DNA from 2 places in the Exiguobacterium sp. BRG2 genome. Region 1 is predicted to be linked to the other one. Evidence: a T-box and tRNA genes for the amino acid it is inferred to sense, from the RefSeq annotation. Region 1 holds a T-box; the other holds one or more tRNA genes.

What was found. The T-box of region 1 lies ahead of leuS (leucine--tRNA ligase). A T-box ahead of a tRNA ligase gene usually reads a tRNA of that ligase, here a tRNA-Leu.
Region 2: it encodes a tRNA-Leu, which carries the amino acid that the T-box ahead of leuS (leucine--tRNA ligase) is inferred to sense. The anticodon was not compared.

Annotation. Positions count from the first base shown of each region.
Region 1 is NZ_JAUZUW010000003.1:85,413-95,481, forward strand. It holds gene Q9R23_RS05520 (GNAT family N-acetyltransferase) at 87-575, shown strand; gene Q9R23_RS05525 (serine aminopeptidase domain-containing protein) at 654-1,358, shown strand; gene mnmM (tRNA 5-(aminomethyl)-2-thiouridylate-methyltransferase MnmM) at 1,409-2,005, opposite strand; gene Q9R23_RS05535 (MDR family MFS transporter) at 2,162-3,340, shown strand; gene Q9R23_RS05540 (peptidoglycan bridge formation glycyltransferase FemA/FemB family protein) at 3,524-4,558, shown strand; gene Q9R23_RS05545 (HAD family hydrolase) at 4,650-5,294, shown strand; T-box leader at 5,333-5,555, shown strand; gene leuS (leucine--tRNA ligase) at 5,602-8,007, shown strand; gene Q9R23_RS05555 (hypothetical protein) at 8,139-9,116, shown strand; gene Q9R23_RS05560 (BaiN/RdsA family NAD(P)/FAD-dependent oxidoreductase) at 9,175-10,069, opposite strand, start outside.
Region 2 is NZ_JAUZUW010000002.1:316,329-326,397, forward strand. It holds gene Q9R23_RS04305 (DUF779 domain-containing protein) at 1-272, shown strand, start outside; gene Q9R23_RS04310 (S66 family peptidase) at 460-1,470, shown strand; gene Q9R23_RS04315 (hypothetical protein) at 1,486-1,827, shown strand; gene Q9R23_RS04320 (alpha/beta hydrolase) at 1,849-2,781, shown strand; tRNA gene Q9R23_RS04325 (tRNA-Leu) at 2,824-2,907, shown strand; gene Q9R23_RS04330 (transporter substrate-binding domain-containing protein) at 3,110-3,877, shown strand; gene Q9R23_RS04335 (amino acid ABC transporter permease) at 3,909-4,553, shown strand; gene Q9R23_RS04340 (amino acid ABC transporter ATP-binding protein) at 4,550-5,278, shown strand; gene Q9R23_RS04345 (2-oxoglutarate dehydrogenase E1 component) at 5,590-8,430, shown strand; gene odhB (2-oxoglutarate dehydrogenase complex dihydrolipoyllysine-residue succinyltransferase) at 8,466-9,722, shown strand; gene Q9R23_RS04355 (glycerophosphodiester phosphodiesterase) at 9,903-10,069, shown strand, end outside.

The DNA of each region.
Region 1 (10,069 bases):
GAACTTTGCAGGAAACGAATGTTTTTTCTAGAAAAGGGTAAAAGTACATGAGTCGATTTGTATGAGTATAAAGGGGGGTTCCGATTATGGAAATACGCGAAGCTATTCCAGCTGATGCAGGACGTATTCATGACATTGCCGTCACATCTTGGTTGGATACGTATGAAGAAATCTATTCCGAACGTTCGAAAGCGCATTTCGTGCAGGAGGCGTATCCGCAAGAAGAAGTCGTTCGTGCGATCCTGACAGCGGAAGAAGCACGGGGAGAGTATTTTTATGTCGGAATCATCAACGAGGAAATCGTCGGTTTCATTCATGCTGTTGATGTCGAAGGAACATGGGAGATCATTCGGCTTTACGTCCTGCCGGAATATCAGCAAAACGGAATCGGAAGACGTCTGATTCGTGAACTCGAACGACAAGGAGCCGTCCCACTCGAAGTCTACGTGGAAGCACGTAACTATAAAGCGCGTCAATTCCTGACCTCATTTGGTTTTGAAGAACTTAGTGAGATGACGGAAGAAGTGTTTGGGCAAGCGGAATCAGTCGTTCGTCTTCGCCATGTTGCCTCGTGAAATCCGTCTCGGGACGGTTTCGTTTGCGTTTGAAATAAGGTATCGTGAAAAGGAATTATGAAGTGAAGAGGTGAGTTTGTGGTTGAACAACCAACAGGAATCATCGTATTAGTCTATCCGTTACAACTGCGTGCCCGTCCGAGTGAAGCTTTGATTCGAGTACTCGAAAGAGAGTATGAAGTGTTACTCGTCGACGCACCACGTCGCATTTCGTTTGAAGAGCACGGTCAACTGTTAAAAGAAGCATTACGCGAAGCAGGAAAACGAAAGCTACCGATTCATATCATCGCCTGTAGCATGGGCGCACTCGTCGTCAATCGTCTATTGCAAGAATATGAACTACCAGTCGCAAGTCTTGCATTCGTTTCACCATTGTTTGATTGGCATCCGTCGAAACAACTCGGAGGTGTCAAACAAGTCTTCGCGAGTGCGTTTGATCGTTTCCGTCCCGATGCGCCACTCGGTACGTTGCCGTTTGGTCAAAGTACGGAAGATACCGTTCGCATCGGTGAACTGACGTATGCGCAGTACCGGGAAATCGAAGAAGAGATCGTCGTACATGACGAGGAACGAAAAAAACTGCCTCGTGTAAACTTGGCTTGTTTTTATGCACCAGACGATCAGTTCGCAGACGTCAAACTGACACTCGAAGTATGTCGGAAAATGGGTGGCGATCAGATTTACTTACAACGTCTACACGGTTTCCCGCATTTCAGCTTTGAACGGTTGAATACACGGTTTGCGGAAAAATTATTGTTGTTTTTTAAATTAGTCGAAGAATGAAAAAAGTGATGGTTTCCATAGCGGAAGCCATCACTTCTTTATTTCTACTGTCAGCGCACTTTTTTCTCGATCGCGATGATGAACGGTGGATGATTCTGTTGATTCAAGAAGCGGTACTGAAGAACGGCATAACCTTGCTGATCAAGGGCTGTGACGTAATCTAGGACAGCATCGCGTTCCCGTTTTCCTTCAAGATGACCGTGATAGACGACAAGGACGACAAGACCACCAGGTGCAAGTACCGGGAGGAGAGCGTCGAGTGCTTCAAGCGTCTCTTCACCTGTCGTCGTGATCGATTTATCACTTCCAGGCAAGTATCCGAGATTGAAGACGCCGGCACGAACAGGCCGTCGTTCGTCCGAAAGACGCGCACCAACATGGATGTGACTTTCGTGATAAAGATCGACGCGTTCTAACATTCCGGCTTCGTCGAGACGTCGTGTCGATTCCTCGATGGCTTGAGCTTGGACGTCGAACGCAAGGACTCTACCTTCTGGACCGACGCATTCTGCTAAGAACTGCGTATCATGTCCATTTCCGGCAGTCATATCGACGACGCAGTCACCAGGTTCGATGACGGACTCCAGTAATTGTTTCGTATAAGGTAGTACACGGGCAAGTGACATGGCATAGACTCCTGTTCCTATGGGCTGTTTTTCTCTTTATACATGATCATCGTATGTATGATTCCTCCTGCATTATACCATCTTTTGAGTCATTGACGAAAAGTGAAGTGGCTTGACAGGCGGGGGAGGGATTGCGTAAAGTGGCAAGGTTGAGAATGAAATAGGAGGACCAAAGGTATGCCAAAATTACCAAAAGCGGTCTGGATCCTCGTCCTTGCGATGGCCATCAATACGACGGGATCCTCTTTTTTATGGCCGTTCAATACATTATATATTCATGAATATTTAGGGGAGTCGATGACAAAAGCCGGAATGGCGTTATTCGTCAACTCAGCCTTAGCAATCGTTGGGAACTACTTAGGCGGAAAAGCGTTTGACCGACTCGGCGGAAAGAAGACGCTTGTCATCAGTGTCATCGGACTTGTCCTGTCTTCCGTCGGCTTGTTGCTATTTCATCAGACGTATATTGGATACGTCGCGATGCTTGGATTGATTGGATTCGTCGGTGGTATGGTTTTCCCGACGATCTACGCAATGACGGGCGTCATCTGGCCGGAAGGCGGACGCCGCGCCTTTAATGCGATCTATGTCGCGCAAAACGTCGGTGTAGCCCTCGGGACAGCTGTTAGTGGTCAAATTGCTGCTTTTTCGATTCAGTACATCTTCATCGCCAATCTCGTTCTCTATATCGTCTTTGCCATCATTTTGTTTGTCGGTTTGTCCTGGATTCAGGCGCCAGCGCGGATGCATGCGGCACATGACGAGATCGAAACGACACGCACGCCACTTTCGCGCGGATCCGCACGGACGATGTTGCTCGTTTCGATCGGTTATGCCTTACTTTGGTTCGTTTATGTGCAATGGCAAGGGACCTTTGCTGTCCATACGAAATCGCTCGGTGTCACGATTTCCGAGTACTCGATTCTTTGGACAATCAATGGAGCGCTTATCGTGTTCGCACAACCTTTATTAACACCAATTCTTCGTTGGTTTGGAGATAATTTGAAACGCCAACTGATGACCGGGACAGGGATATTCCTTCTCTCTTATCTGATTGTTCCGTTTGCAGGCGGCTTCAAGATGTTCCTCGTGGCGATGATCATTCTGACAATCGGTGAGATGTTCATCTGGCCAGCGGTTCCTGCAATGGCGGCGCGACTTGCACCAATCGGAAAAGAAGGAGAATTCCAAGGATACGTTAATATCGCTGCTTCAGCAGGGCGGATGATCAGTCCGACAGTTGGAGGTTTGATCTACGATTTATCAGGTATGTCAGCAGTTTTCTTGACCTTAATTGGATTGATCCTGTTAGCAGGAGTTGTCTTCCTTCGTGCTATTCCTAAAACCACATCATGAGCTTTATCTTGTGAGACAGCGGACGATAGATCAGCTGTCTTTTGTTACATCATTCGTTCGAAAATTATAAAACAAACATTTAATAATATGGAATATTTCGGCAAAGAAATGGGTACTTTCTAATCAAGAACTTGAAAAGAAAGGTCATATGAACGTTTCTTCTTTTTGATTGGAGGTGCACGGATGGAAAGGTGTCAATTCATCACAGATGCCGCAACTTGGACGACACACGTACAGAAACAGCCTCTTGATATCTTCTATAGTCACCAATACGTCACTCTCAACGCTAGACCGTCTGAGCAAGCGGTATTATTTCTTTATGAAGGTCATGCAGGAACACTGTTTTATCCCTTTTTGAAGCGTCGTATTTTTGATACGCCTTATTCAGATCTCATTACACCGTACGGCTATGGTGGACCGGAAATCATCGGTCAACTGACTGCGTCCGAGATTCAGCAGGCTCGTTTATCCTTTGAGAGGTGGGCGGAGCAAGAATCGATCGTCTCGGAAATGATCCGCTTTAATCCGTTAACAGGTAATGAACGGTTTATGCAGGACTGGACAAAAGTTTCCTTCATCCGTCATACGACGAGTATTGATTTGCGTCCTTCACTTGAAGATATCATGCAGACATTTCATAAGAAGACGAGAAGCATGATTCGTAAATCGCTTGCTTCACCCTTAACCGTCAGAACAGGAACACAGGACGATCTACCTGTTTTTTTAGCGTTGTATCATGAAACGATGGACCGGAAGAATGCCTCGGCTCATTATTATTTTACCGCGACGTATTTTGAGCAATTGATGGAGACGACCCCACTTTGTGAGCCCTTATTACTGATGGCGGAAATCGACGGAAAAGCGGTTGGGGGATACTTCGTATTGCTTGGAAAAGAATACGCCCACGGTCATTTGATCGGCTGTAAGCGGGATGAAGCGAAGATGTTCCCGAATCAGCGACTTGAGTACGAAGCAATTCTTCAGGCAAAAGCACGGGGACTCGTCGAACAACATCTTGGGGGCGGGTATCAAGAACGGGATAGTCTTTTTGAGAGTAAATGCCGTTATACTGGATATCGACTATTTGAGTATCATCAAGGAAAATCCATCCTGCAACCATCACTATATGATTTGCTCTGCATACGATACGGATCAAATGCTGATTCCGATTATTTTCCGGCGTATCGACAAGCTGGTATTCAGGTGGCAACTAGTTAAATAGATAATGAGAGTATGAAAACGACTACATCATGTAGTCGTTTTTTTGATATGCTGAAGTCAGGATCGATCAATAAAGGGGGGAGTTATCGTGAAAAAACGCGGTCTGATTTTTGATATGGACGGGGTTATCTTAGATAGTGAGATTCGCTACTTTGAAGTGCATCAACTGATGTTCAAAAGGTTATCGATTCCGCTTAATCCGGTTCAGTATGCGACGTTCATGGGAAAAACAGGAGATGAAATGTGGGAAGAACTCGTCGCCCAGCATCAGCTGAAAGAAACAGCTAGTGCGTTGCTTGAGGAAGAACATCGCTTGTTTCAAATTCATGCAAAGCCGGAAGAGTGTGGATTAAAAAAAGGCGTCACACAAGTCATCGAACAAGCGGCGACTCTTGGTTACGATATCGGCATTGCTTCTTCGAGTTCACTTCAGAAAATCGAACGTGTCATCCGTCATTATGGGCTTCCGATCACGCACTACGTCAGTGGAGAAGAAGTCATCCGTTCGAAACCGGATCCCGCGATTTTTCGACTTGCGGCAGAGCGGATTGGACACGCACCCGAGAACTGTCTCGTCATTGAAGACGCTGCGAACGGGATGATTGGTGCGAAAGCAGCAGGTATGGAAGTGATTGCGCTTCTTGATGACCGGATGCCAACGCAACGCTTAGAGCAAGCGGATCATGTCGCACAATCACACGCAGAAATCGAGGAAATTTTACGGAAGCGTTGACGCTTGAGGAAGAAACAGATTACACTAGAAAAAGATAGTCAAATGCATGGAACTGAAGTAGTAGGGGAAAGGTGCCGTCAAGAGAGCTGGTGGAAGGTGCGAACCAGTCGGTAACAACCGTGAACTCGTCAGGGAGCACGATTTGTGAAGTCGTAGTAGCGAATCCGGTCTTTCACACCGTTATCCGTGAATCAAGCGGTCTGTCATAGACAGACAACGTGGGTGGTACCGCGGAAGCCAAACCGGTCTTTCGTCCCTTTTCTTAGGGGCGGAAGACCGGTTTTTTTAGATTAGAGGAGGAAAAGATATGCCGTACAATCATCGCGAAATTGAACCGAAATGGCAGGCGCGTTGGGATCAAGACAACGCCTTCGTCACGACAGAAGATCCAGAAAAAGAAGGGTTCTATGCCCTTGATATGTTCCCGTATCCGTCAGGTGCTGGACTCCACGTTGGTCATCCGGAAGGTTACACAGCAACGGATATCCTCGCACGGATGAAGCGGATGCAAGGATACAATGTCCTTCACCCAATGGGATGGGATGCGTTTGGATTACCAGCAGAGCAATATGCCCTCGATACAGGAAACGATCCACGCGAATTCACAGCGAAAAACATCGAGACGTTCAAGCGTCAGCTTAAAGAACTCGGATTCTCGTATGACTGGGATCGTGAAATCAACACAACGGATCCAAAATACTATAAATGGACGCAGTGGATCTTTACGAAGTTGTATGAAAAAGGACTTGCCTTCGTAGACGAAGTCGCAGTCAACTGGTGCCCGGCACTTGGAACCGTCCTTGCGAATGAAGAGGTCATCGACGGATTATCCGAACGCGGAAATCATCCGGTCGTGCGTGTTCCGATGCGTCAATGGGTCTTGAAAATCACGGAATATGCGGATCGCCTTCTTGAAGATCTGGATGATCTCGATTGGCCGGATTCTGTCAAAGAGATGCAACGCAACTGGATCGGGAAATCTGAGGGTGCTGAGATTGATTTCACGATTGATGGACATAAAAAACAAGTCACGGTCTTTACGACACGTCCGGACACGATCTTCGGTGCGACGTATCTAGTACTCGCACCGGAGCATCCATTCGTAGCTGACATCACGACAGCGGATCACAAGGAAGCCGTCGATGCGTACATTTCGCAAGTCCAAACGAAGTCAGATCTCGAGCGAACGGATTTAGCGAAGGAAAAAACAGGTGTCTTCACGGGTGCTTTTGCGGTCAATCCGATCTCAGGCGATCGTCTTCCAATCTGGATCGCTGATTATGTCCTTGCTTCTTACGGAACAGGTGCGATCATGGCTGTCCCAGGACACGATGAGCGCGACCACGAATTCGCGAAGCAGTTCGACTTACCGATCGTTGAAGTCGTCGCAGGTGGAAATGTCGACGAAGCAGCCTACACGGGAGAGGGAGAACACGTCAACTCGCATATGCTTGATGGACTTGGGAAACAAGAAGCAATCGAGACGATGATCGCTGAACTCGAAACGAACCAAGTTGGTCGTAAAAAAATCACGTATCGACTCCGAGACTGGTTGTTCAGTCGTCAACGGTATTGGGGCGAGCCGATTCCAGTCGTTCATATGGAAGATGGTTCGATGAAAACACTCAATCAAGAGGAATTACCGCTTGAGCTTCCAATCATTCCAGAAATCAAACCGTCTGGTACAGGCGAATCACCACTTGCGCTTGCTGAAGACTGGTTGGATTACACGGATCCTGAAACAGGAATGAAAGGCCGTCGCGAGACGAATACGATGCCACAATGGGGAGGAAGCTGCTGGTATTACCTTCGTTTCATCGATCCACACAATGAAGAAGCGATTGCGGATCCGGAAAAATTAAAATACTGGCTTCCAGTCGATATTTACATCGGTGGAGCAGAACATGCTGTTCTCCACTTGTTGTATGCGCGCTTCTGGCATAAAGTCTTGTATGATGCAGGCGTCGTACCAACAAAAGAACCATTCCAGAAGTTATACAACCAAGGAATGATCCTTGGAGAGAACAACGAGAAAATGTCAAAATCTCGCGGTAACGTCATCAACCCAGATGAAATCGTCAAGTCGCATGGTGCTGATACGTTACGTTTATACGAAATGTTCATGGGACCACTCGATGCATCGGTTGCCTGGTCTGAGAACGGTCTTGACGGGGCGCGTCGTTTCCTCGACCGTGTCTGGCGCTTGTTCGAACGGACAGCAGACATTCAAGACGTCACGGAAGTCGATGCTGACTTCGAACGGACATACCACCAGACCGTCAAGAAGGTCACGGAAGACTTCGCGAACATTCAGTTCAACACCGGGATTTCGCAACTCATGGTCTTCGTCAACGAAGCGAATAAACAGCCGGTTCTCCCGCGTCACTTCCTTCGTGGATTCATTCAATTGTTAACACCAGTCGCACCGCACCTTGGTGAGGAACTCTGGGAACAACTTGGCTTTGAAGAGACATTGACGTATGCGGCATGGCCAACATTCGATGAATCAAAACTTGTCAGCGATACGATGGAATTCGTCATTCAAGTGAACGGTAAAGTTCGCTCGAAAATCGAAATCAACATCGATGCGACAAAAGAAGAAATCGAAGCACTTGCCTTTGCTGATGAAAAGACACAAGAATGGATTGGCGACAAGACGGTTCGGAAAGTCATCGTCGTACCGAAAAAATTGATCAATATCGTGGCGAACTAAGCCATAACCCCTTTCATTCACTTGATGCGAATGGAGGGGGTTTCTTCATTTCCGTCGCAAGTTCGCTTTTTTTTTGAACGTCCTTCTGCTACACTGAATCAGAAACCGAGAAAGAAAGGCGAGTACCATCAATGAAACGATCTTATATAGTCTATACAACGATTTTTGCTGTCGTTTCGGGGTTGATCCTTTGTATACTGCTCGTCTTCTCAAAGCCAGAGACGTTGTCACGTATTCAGGAAACGTTCGCGAAAATCGAGACGCAATCGAAGCATCAGGCAGCTGTCAAACAGGTGCCACCGAAAACGCCTTCAGCCATTCCGAATCCAGAAGAACCGTTGATTAAAAATGTTCAACAGATGTTATATGATGATTCCATCGGTTCGTACCTCGTCGTAACAGAGGACTATCGTTTCTTTGAAATCAGTGGAACTGGAGAACGCATCAATGCGACGTTTCAGTTGGAAGAAGGGAATCTCTTATTGTCTGGTCTTGACGGGATGACACTCGTTGACGGAGAGACAGTCGCTTTATTGACGTCGAATCAAATTCTAGTCACGATTAAACGAAAAGATGGCGTCTGGAGTGAAGAAAAACGCGAAAAAGTACAAGGGACGACGATTCGAGACAGTTTTCATGGTCTTGGATATGATGCGAAGAAAAAAGAATTCTATACAATCAATCAAATTCGCTCGATTGGTCGTGTTGAATTGACTTACTTTGCAATGAAAGAGGACAAAATCAAGATTGATCCAGATGCTTCGGAAAAGAAGAAGCGTGCCTTAAAGAAAAAGCAAAAACCACCGTACTTGTCGATCGTCAAACGAGAGAAAATCGAAGCGGCGAGCGGAATGCGAAGTGATGCGAAAAAAGCATTTCAATCCGGATTCCGTCCGATTGGTCTTGCAGAACGGCAAGGTCGGATCTACACGTTAGACTCAGAAGCACTTTATCTTTATTCGATTGATCAGAAAGAGAAAACGATTACGGGGGAGACAGCGAGTCCGAAAGTGTATGGATCAAAAGGAATCTTTGTACAAGATAATGAATTGTTCGCCTTAGTCGTCACGGATAAATTCTCAAGTCGATCGTTCACACCGATTGACTGATGTAGAAAAAAGACCCGATTTCTCTGATTATACAGAGACGAATCGGGTCTTTTTTGTATTAAGAGACAGTGTCACGTGCCATCTCTGCAGCGTGACTACCAGCACAATGACCCGTCACGAACGCAGCTGTGATATTGTATCCACCTGTATAGCCATGGATATCAAGAATTTCGCCAGCGAAGAATAATCGCTCCGCCTTTTTCGACATCATCGTTTTAGGATCAATCTCTTTGATCGAGACACCGCCACCAGTGACGAAGGCTTTATCGAAATCGAGCGTTCCTGTTGCTTTGAGTGGGAATCGTTTCAATTGTTGCAGGAAGTCCGTCCAGTCCTGTTTCTTTACTTGTGTACACACTTCATCGCCAAAGCCGATTCGAGCGAACAGGAGTTCAAGCAATCGTTCTGGTACAAAACCACGAAGGGCATTCCGAACCGATTTCTTCGGATTTGCCGCAAGTGCTGCCTGGAAGCGTTCTGTTAATGCACCAAGCGACTCATCCGGGAAGAGATCGATCGATAGATGAACGATCGTCTCTTTCGATCGTTTGCGCTCTTTGATCGTATATTGGCTACACCGTAAAGCGATCGGACCACTTAAACCGAAGTGTGTGAACAGTAGATCACCCGTATGTGTCTTGATTGCTTTGTCCTTTTTACCGTGAACCGTTAAGGCAACGTCACGCAACGACAGTCCTTGTAATGTTTTTTCATGAATGAACGTATCACCTAACAAAATCGGGACTTCCGTTGGGAAAAGTTCCGTGATCGTATGACCCGCTTTTTCAGCCCACGGATAGCCGTCACCCGTCGAACCCGTGTGCGGAACAGATTGTCCGCCGACCGCTACGATACAACTTTTTGCTTCAAGACGCATGCCGTTTTCTAAGATGACAGCTGCAAAAGAACCATCTGGATGAAAGTCGAGCGTAGCGACTTGCGCGTCTGTTTGA
Region 2 (10,069 bases), on a different contig from region 1:
GTGGTTGTTGCGATGGCAGTTCCCCGATGTGTTTTGCGCAAGGCGATTTATTCCTGGGAGATCAGGATAAAAAACTAGGAGAGATCGGTGGTTGTCCGTTTTATATTCATGAAGATCAATATGAGTACTGGAAACATACCCAACTCATCATTGATGTCGTGGATGGTCGAGGCGGAATGTTCTCTCTTGAGGGTGTCGAAGGGAAACGTTTTTTGACACGCTCCCGTGCGTTCACGCAAGAGGAAAACGCTGAACTATCAGCATCAAGTTAATGAAGGATACAAACGCGATTTTGTCTAGGCGACTTGTTCATTCAGGTCGCTTGTACAGAATCGTGTTTTTGTTCGTATTACAGCGTTCTAACAGGATAAAAGTTGGTAATGCTGCATAAGAACGGTATAATGAACTCATATTTTGACGAGAAGATTTTTTCACACTAAGACATTATAGGGGGTCACCATGAAATATCCATTTTTAGGTTGGACAGGTCAAACGATCGGAGTGACGGCGCCCTCCTCCGGATTACGTGAACAGCAACAGGAATGGGTCGAACGAGCAGTTGAACAGGTACAAGCACGGCAAATGAACGTCCGTTTGGGCGAAACGATTTGGTCGCATCAACTTGCTGAAAGTGCACCGGTCAAACAACGGGCTGAGGAATTGAATCACATGATGACGGATGAGACGATTGATGCCGTCATCCCGCCATTTGGTGGGGAACGCGCCATTGATCTTTTACCCGAGTTGACGCCAGCTACTTACCAAACAAAATGGTTGCTTGGCTATTCCGATATCAGTACGTTATTGCTCAGTCTGACGCTTCAGACAGGAATTGCGACAGCGCATGGTCCGAATTTCGTTGAGCTTCGAAGTGAAGAGTGGGATGAGACGACAAGTGCCTGGCGACGGGTGCTCGCGACGCCAACTGGAGGAACCGTCACACAGTGGGCTTCCGATCGTTATCAATCCGAGTGGACTGATGAAGAACGTCCAGCAGGTTCATTATTTCAGTTAACGGAAGCGACGGAATGGAAAGCACTTGATGAGCGAACAGAAGTGACCGGACGGTTACTTGGTGGCTGTCTGGAGACGATTCGCCATCTGATAGGGACACCGTACGGAGATGTGCGTCGTTTTCAGCGTGAAGAGATCAACGGAGAACCGATTCTCTGGTACTTTGAGGTATCTGAAGCGAGTTCTGCAGAGGTGCATCGGACGCTTCGACAAATGGCGTATGCTGGATGGTTCGACCATGCGGCTGGCTTTTTATTCGGGCGTACATCTGCAAGGATTACTGAAGATCTGACATGGCTAGACGTGTATCACTATCTAGCGGATGAAACAGGCTTACCAGTCTTATATGATCTTGACATCGGTCATCAGCCACCGCAGTTGACGTTAATCAATGGAGCGACAGGTGTGGTTCGTATTCAAGGAAAAGATTCACGAATCGATATTACGTTCAACTAAAAAGGAGAGCACGCAATGGCACGTCGTAAGTTTCAAGCATTAGGCGTTTATAAACGCGTCCATATTAACCCGGAGACACGTCGAATGACGTTACCGGAACCGTTTTACGATGCACTTCGTCTAGAAGATGAATTGCTGATTGCACAAGTCGGAGATGTTCTCGTCATGCGTCGTCCGGGGGAAGTCGTCGAGATAGAAACGGATTTATTGAGCGAACTCGTAGAAGATGGATTCACGGGTACAGAGCTTGTCCAAGAGTTTGCCTACCGGCGTCAGCAACAGGAACAACGATTACGTCAACAAGTCTTGCAGGATGAAGAGGATGACCATGCTGCTCAACTGAAGATCGAGCTATAACGGAAAGAAGGAGTGGGGCAGATGCGTCGCAGAACAAAAATTGGAATCGGAGTCATCGGATCCGGATTAGTAGCAGCGAGTTATTATTTTTATGAGATGGCAATCGCCACGAATCCGAAGCCGTTCTTATCGAATAATCGGGATTTGAGTGATGAGATGGTCCGGTTGATGCAACCTGGACAGACATGGATCAAGGAGCAGCCGCTCGAGCGGATCGAGATTGAAGCGAAAGACGGCTTAACGTTGCGCGGACATTTCCTCCCGTCTCCTGTTCCGTCAGATCGGATTGTCATTCTCGTGCATGGATACGGAGGCGTCGGAACGGATTTAGCCGGATTCGCCTATCTGTACCATCAGGCCGGTTTCCATGTCATGATGCCCGATAATCGAGGACACGGAATGAGTGACGGTCATTATATCGGATTCGGATGGCATGATCGGGAAGATTGTCTCAGTTGGTCGAACTATCTGATTGAACGGATTGGACAGGATGCGAAACTGTTCTTACATGGTGTGTCGATGGGAGGGGCGACCGTATTGATGACGAGTGGCGAACAACTTCCACCACAAATCAAAGGAATCATTTCTGATTGTGCCTATACGTCCGTCAATGCTGTTCTTGCGTATCAGATGAAGCGGATGTATCGACTACCACACTTCCCGTTTTTAGGGATGACGAGCGTATTAACGAAGCTAAAGGCAGGTTATACGTTCCGTGAAGCATCAGCGCTGAAACAGGTCAAAAAGGCACAGGTTCCGATTCTCTTCATTCATGGTGGTGCGGATACGTTCGTACCGACAGATATGGTGTATGAGCTGTACGAAGCCTGTCCAACGGAAAAGGAACTGGTCGTTATTCCGAATGCCGCACACGCGATGGCATATTTCGAGGATCCGGCTTTGTATGATGACGTCGTTGAGAAGTTCGTCCGGAACATCTTGCGAAATGATTGACAACTCAGTTCGTTACCCGCTATATTAATATCATAAATCAACGTCGTCGTGGCGGAACTGGTAGACGCGCTAGACTCAGAATCTAGTGGTGGCAACACCGTGGAGGTTCAAGTCCTCTCGGCGGCATAAATGATTGAAGGAGGCAATCCCATCAAGGGGTTGCCTCCTTTTTTGATAATGAATAGAAAACGATTGCATTGAATAAAAATTCAGAAATGTTTATCTTTTTAGAACTTTTCTGGTAAAATACGTTTTAAAGAGGGTACTCTTCAGGGAAAGTACTAAGTGGAGTCGACAATCTTTAACACATAGGAGAGGGGAAACAAACATGAAAAAAGGAAGTATTTTGCTAGCGCTCTTGATGAGCTGTATTCTCGTACTTGGTGCATGTAGTATCGGTTCGAAGGATGAAGGGTCTTCAGAAGGAAAGACGTATAAAGTTGGTATCGACGTCACGTATCCACCATTTGAGTACAAAGACGGGGACACGTACAAAGGAATCGACATTGATCTTATGAAAGCAATCGCTAAGGATCAAAACTTCAAGATTAAATTTGAAGCAATGGATTTCAGCGGTATCATTCCAGCACTTCAAGCAAATCAATTGGACGTTGCCATTGCCGGTATGAGTATTACACCAGAACGGAAAAAAGTCGTTACATTCTCAGACCCATATTTCAAAGCTGGTCTTATTTTAGTCGTCAAAAAAGATGAGAATGGTATTAAATCCGTTAACGATCTTAAAGGGAAAAAAGTAGCCGTCAAAAAGGGAACGACGGGTGCAAAATATGCAACGGATAACGCGGATAAACTTGGCTTCACTGTTACACAATTCAATGACAGTCCAGCGATGTTCCAAGAAGTAAAGAACGGTAACGCAGCTGCCTTGATTGAAGATTATCCGGTCATCTCATATGCAAACAAACAACAAAACCTTGGATTGAAACTTGTCGGTGATCGTCTCAACGGTGATAACTACGGGATCGCTGTCTTAAAAGGTGAGAATAAGGATCTGCTAAAGAAAATCAACAAAGGACTTGCGAATCTGAAAGAAAACGGTGAATACGATAAAATCGTTGACACGTATCTGAAATAAGTCGCAAGGCGATAAGGGAGTGGGATAGCCAATGGAAGTGGTCAAAACCGCATTTCCATTTTTCTTGGAAGGGCTTCAAGTCACATTGTATATTTTCATCATTGCGGTCATCGTCGGCTTTCTGATTGGCTTAGTCGTCGCATTGATGCGGTTGTCACCGTTAAAGATTTTGAACGCGATCGCGATCATCTATATCGATGTCATTCGTGGTACACCGTTCATCGTTCAGCTTTTCTTCATCTACTTTGGACTCAACTCGCTTGAGTGGTTATCGATGGACCGGATGTATGCAGGGATACTGACGGTCGCGATCAATGCTGGTGCTTATTTCGCGGAAATTATTCGAGCAGGTATCCAGTCGATTGATAAGGGACAAACAGAAGCCGCACGTTCACTCGGGATGACAGGACGTCAAACGATGGTTCAAATCATTTTACCGCAAGCATTCCGACGGATGTTACCAACGATTACGAATCAATCAATCATCAGCTTAAAAGATACATCGTTGTTATCGATCATCGGCATTGCTGATTTGACGCAACAAGGTCAAGTTCAGCAATCGACGACGTTTGAGCCATTCATCGTTTGGTCTGTCGTCGGATTGATGTACTTCGTCATCATTTATCTCTTGTCATTCGTGGCGAAGTTCTTGGAACGGAGGTTTACATTACGATGAGTATCATTGAAGTGAAGAATCTAAAGAAATCATTCGGTTCGAATGAAGTCTTAAAAGACATCAACGTCTCGATTGCCGAAAAAGAAGTCGTTTGTGTCATCGGTCCGTCGGGATCTGGGAAAAGTACGTTTTTACGCTGTTTGAATCGATTGGAAGAGATTACAGGTGGCACGGTCATCGTCGATGATTTCGATATTACGAGTCCAAAGGTCGATATCAACAAGGTCCGGGAAGAAGTCGGGATGGTCTTTCAACATTTTAATCTCTTCCCGCATAAGACCGTGCTAGAAAACGTCACGCTTGCACCGATCAAAGTGCGTAAATCGGATAAAGAACAGGCGAAACAGCGGGCACTTGAACTACTCGATAAAGTCGGATTACGGGAAAAAGCGGATAATTATCCAGGTGAATTATCTGGGGGGCAAAAACAGCGGGTCGCGATTGCCCGCGCGCTCGCGATGAATCCGAAAATCATGTTGTTTGACGAGCCAACGTCAGCGCTTGACCCGGAAATGGTCGGTGACGTGCTTGCCGTCATGAAACAACTTGCCCTTGAAGGGATGACGATGGTCGTCGTGACCCATGAGATGGGATTCGCTCGAGAGGTCGGAGATCGCGTCTTATTCATGGATGGTGGCTATATCGTCGAAGAGAACGTGCCACAAGTATTGTTTGATTCTCCACAACACGAACGGACGCAATCGTTCCTTAGTAAGGTCTTATGATGGAACCGGCGTATCTAAATGCGGATACGCCGGTTTTTGACGAATCATAAATAACTGTCTAAGCGCTCATAAGAAAAACTTATACATTTAAGCGTGAGAATTTGGGAATTCGAAATGCACACATAGGAAAAGAGTAGTAATATAGTAACGAAGGCACTTTCATGGAAGAATGACACGATCATTCCTTCTCATGACGTTCAGCGTTTTATTCATGCAATTCCTTTTGAAAGCGCTAACAGGTAGGGGGCTGGAAACACATCGAGTATCCACTAGATGTGTGGGGAGAAATATAGAAACGGGGGGAACCGTACATGGCAGGCCACGAGCAAGATCAACAAGCATTCTATGGACCAAACCTTGGCTACATCATTGAATTGTACGAGCGTTTTTTAGAAGACAAGACATCCGTTGATGAGGAGACACGTGCTTATTTCGAAGAGCATGGTGCACCCGTGACGGAAGCAGTCGTACCGATGCAAGTCGAGACAGGAGATTTCGAAAAATATCTTGCGGCGAATCGTTTAGCGGAACAAATTCGTGCAAAAGGACATCTTGCGGCGGATATCTATCCGCTGAAGGACCATCCGCGAGAAACAGGATTATTCGAATTGAGTCAGTACGGATTGACAGAGGCAGATCTTCGAAAAATGCCAGTCTCACTCGTCTGTCCTGAACCACCAACTGGTGTACAGGACGCGTTTGAAGGCATCGAACATTTAAAAGCGCAGTACACGGGAGCAGCCGCAGTTGAGTTCCAGCATGTCGACGATCTCGATGAAAAGAAATGGCTCCGACAGAAAATCGAGCAAGGTGCTTTGACGGCGACGCTAGACGCTGAACAAAAGAAACAATTGTTCAAACGCTTAGCTGAAACGGACCTTTTCGAAAAATACTTGCACAAAACATATGTCGGTCAAAAACGCTTCTCGATTGAAGGACTTGACGCGATGGTGCCATTGCTCGACACGATCGTCGGACACCTCATCTCGAATGGGTCGGAGACGATCAATATCGGAATGGCACACCGTGGACGGTTGAACGTTTTGGCGCACGTACTTGGGAAGCCATATGAAATGATCTTTGCTGAGTTCCAGCATGCACCGAACCACGACCTCGTACCATCTGAAGGATCGATCGGGATCACGTACGGTTGGACGGGCGACGTGAAGTATCACCTCGGTTTAAACCGAAAACTCGAGCAAGAGACACGTAACGTGCGGATGACGCTTGCGAACAATCCGTCGCACCTTGAGTTCGTCGACCCAGTCGTCGAAGGCTTCACACGTGCGGCACAAGATGATCGCTCACAAAAAGGGGCACCACGTCAAGAGCAAGCAGCAGCAGCTGCGATCCTCATTCATGGGGATGCAGCGTTCCCAGGTCAAGGAATTGTGGCTGAAACTTTGAATTTAGCGAATCTCAAAGGATATAACACCGGCGGAACGATTCATATCATCGCGAACAACACGATCGGCTTCACGACGGAGCCGACGGACTCCCGTTCGACGCGTTACTCGAGTGATCTTGCCAAAGGATACGAGATCCCAGTCTTCCACGTCAACGCGGATGAGCCGGAAAGCTGTCTCGCAGTCGCTTTGCTCGCGAGCGAGTACCGGGCAACATTTAAGAAGGATGTCATGATTGATTTAATCGGATATCGTCGTTTTGGTCATAACGAAATGGATGAACCGATGAATACGAACCCGGTCTTATACGATTTGATTCATAAACATGATCCAATTCGTGTCTTGTACGGGAAAACGCTTGTCGCGAACGGGGATGCGACAGCTGACGAAATTCAATCGATTGAAACGTCGATCAATGATCACATGAAGGCGGCTCGTGAAAAAGTACCGAACGCTGAGAAAGAGTATGGTGGGGTCATGCCGGACGTCGTCTTTAAAGGCGTTCCGACGATTGAGACAGGGGTCTCGATTGAAACATTGACGGCGTACAACGAAGAATTGTTACAGTGGCCGGATGGCTTCCAAGTGTTCCATAAACTTGAGAAGGTCCTGAAGCGCCGGACGGATGCGTTCTCGACAAAGAACGGTATTGACTGGGGACATGCCGAAACATTGGCGTTTGCTTCGATTCTCTCAGATGGAACACCAATCCGCTTGAGCGGTCAAGATTCTGAACGAGGAACGTTCGCACAACGGAACATTAATCTTCATGATGTGAAAACAGGAGAAGGCTTCTCGCCACTCCATGCCTTATCAACGGCAACTGCATCATTCTCGGTCTACAACAGTCCGTTGTCTGAAGCAGGTGTACTTGGTTTTGAATACGGTTATAACGTCTTCGCTCCGGAAACGCTCGTATTATGGGAAGCGCAATACGGGGACTTTGCGAACTCAGGTCAAGTCATCTTCGACCAGTTCATCTCAGCTAGCCGAGCGAAATGGGGACAAACATCAGGTCTCGTCATGTTGCTTCCGCATGGTTATGAAGGGCAAGGACCAGAACACTCGAGTGGTCGTTTAGAGCGCTTCTTGACGTTATCCGGTGAGAAAAACTGGACAGTCGCGAACGTATCGAGTGCTGCCCAGTACTTCCACTTATTGCGCCGACAAGCAGCGATTCTCGGAAAAGAGGAAGTCCGACCGCTCGTCGTCATGACGCCGAAGAGTCTCTTGCGTCATCCGCTTGCGACATCTGACGTCTCTGAATTGACGGAGGGTAGTTTCCGTCGTGTCATCGAACAATCAGGGCTCGGAGAAGCACCAGATCGTGTCAAACGTCTTGTGTTCTGTTCTGGTAAGATGGCAATTGATCTAGCGGAAGCGGTCTCGAAATCAGATGAGAATCTCGATTGGCTACAAATCGTCCGGGTCGAGGAGTTGTATCCATTCCCGGCAAAAGCCTTAAAAGAAGTCATCGCGCGCTATGAATCCGTCGAAGAAATGGTCTGGGTGCAAGAAGAACCGAAAAACATGGGGGCGTGGTCCTTCATGGAACCTCGACTTGAGACAGTCGCACCGAATGGTATCCAAACGGTCCGTTACATCGGTCGTCGTCGTCGTTCCAGTACAGCAGAAGGTGACCCGTCAGGTCATAAAGTAGAGCAGGCACGTATCATCAATGATGCACTCACAGCGACTGCTTCTATTCCAACAGCACCATCACATGTATCAAATCACACATCATAACTTAAGATAGAATCGAGTCATAGGGGGAGAATACGATGGAAATCAAAGTACCAGAACTTGCCGAATCAATTACAGAAGGAACGGTGGCGTCTTGGTTAAAACAACCAGGTGATCACGTGGAAAAAGGGGAAGCCATCGTTGAGCTCGAGACAGATAAGGTCAACATCGAAGTGCCGTCAGATGAAGCTGGTACGTTGACGGAGGTGATGGCTGCTGAAGGAGATACAGTCCGCGTCGGGGAAACGATTGCTGTCATCTCTGCTGGTGGCGAGGCTCCAAAACCGGCTGCGGCAGAAACAGTACAAGAAACTCCAAAAGAGACACCAAAAGCAGAAGAAAAAGCGGAACAACCGGTGGCTGCAGCAGCGACTGAAAGTACATCTGTTGCGGATCGTCCGATTGCTTCACCTGCTGCCCGTAAACTGGCTCGTGAAAAAGGAATTGATTTAGCACAAGTGGCAACGCAAGATCCGCTCGGTCGGATTCGCGTGCAAGACGTCGCGACGTTTGAAGTAGCACCACGTGAGCAAGCAAAACCGGCTCCTACGAAACCTGCTACACCGGCACCAGCACCTGCAGCCGCTCCTGGGAAACCGGAAGAGCGGATCAAGATGTCACGTCGTCGGAAGACGATTGCGAATCGCCTTGTTGAAGTCCAACAAACGGCAGCGATGTTGACGACGTTCAACGAAATCGATATGTCAGCGGTCATGACCCTGCGTAAACGTCGTCAAGAGAAATTCGTGAAGGAAAACGAAGTTAAACTCGGTTTCATGTCATTCTTTACGAAAGCAGCAGTCGCAGCACTCAAAAAGATGCCATACCTGAATGCTGAGATTCAAGGCGATGAAATCGTCCTGAAGAAATTCTATGATATCGGCATTGCCGTCTCAGCACCAGACGGTCTCGTTGTTCCAGTCGTTCGTGATGCGGACAAAAAGAACTTCGCTGAAATTGAAAAGGACATCATTCAATTAGCGGTCAAAGCGCGTGATAATAAACTTGGTCTATCTGACTTAACGGGTGGTACGTTCACGATTACGAATGGTGGTACGTTCGGTTCACTCATGTCGACGCCGATCTTAAACGGTCCACAAGTCGCGATTCTCGGCATGCACGCAATCAACCTGCGCCCTATTGCCATTGATGCAGAACGCATGGAAAATCGTCCGATGATGTATGTTGCACTCTCTTACGATCACCGAATCGTTGATGGAAAAGAAGCTGTTACGTTCCTGAAACACATTAAAGATCTTCTTGAAGATCCAGAGTCATTGATTTTCGAAGCGTAATCATTAAAAGACCCGTTTTAGATGCGGGTCTTTTTTCTATGGAGTGATATCGTTTTGTCATCAAATCAAGAAATGACGTTTACAGCTTCTCTATATCATCTTCATACAAACAATTTAAGATAAGTGTTGTAAGAATATTTCAAGGGGGAATAGATGATGCTGAAACAAATCGGATTGACGATGGTAGCGGGAGTTGCATTAAGTACAGGACTTCCGACAGAAGATGTCGGTGCACAATCAAAAGGCAAATCGTTACTCGATTCAAATCGAATCATTAACATTGCTCATCGTGGAGCTTCAGGTTATGCGCCGGAGCATACGATGCCAGCTTACGAAATGGGACATAA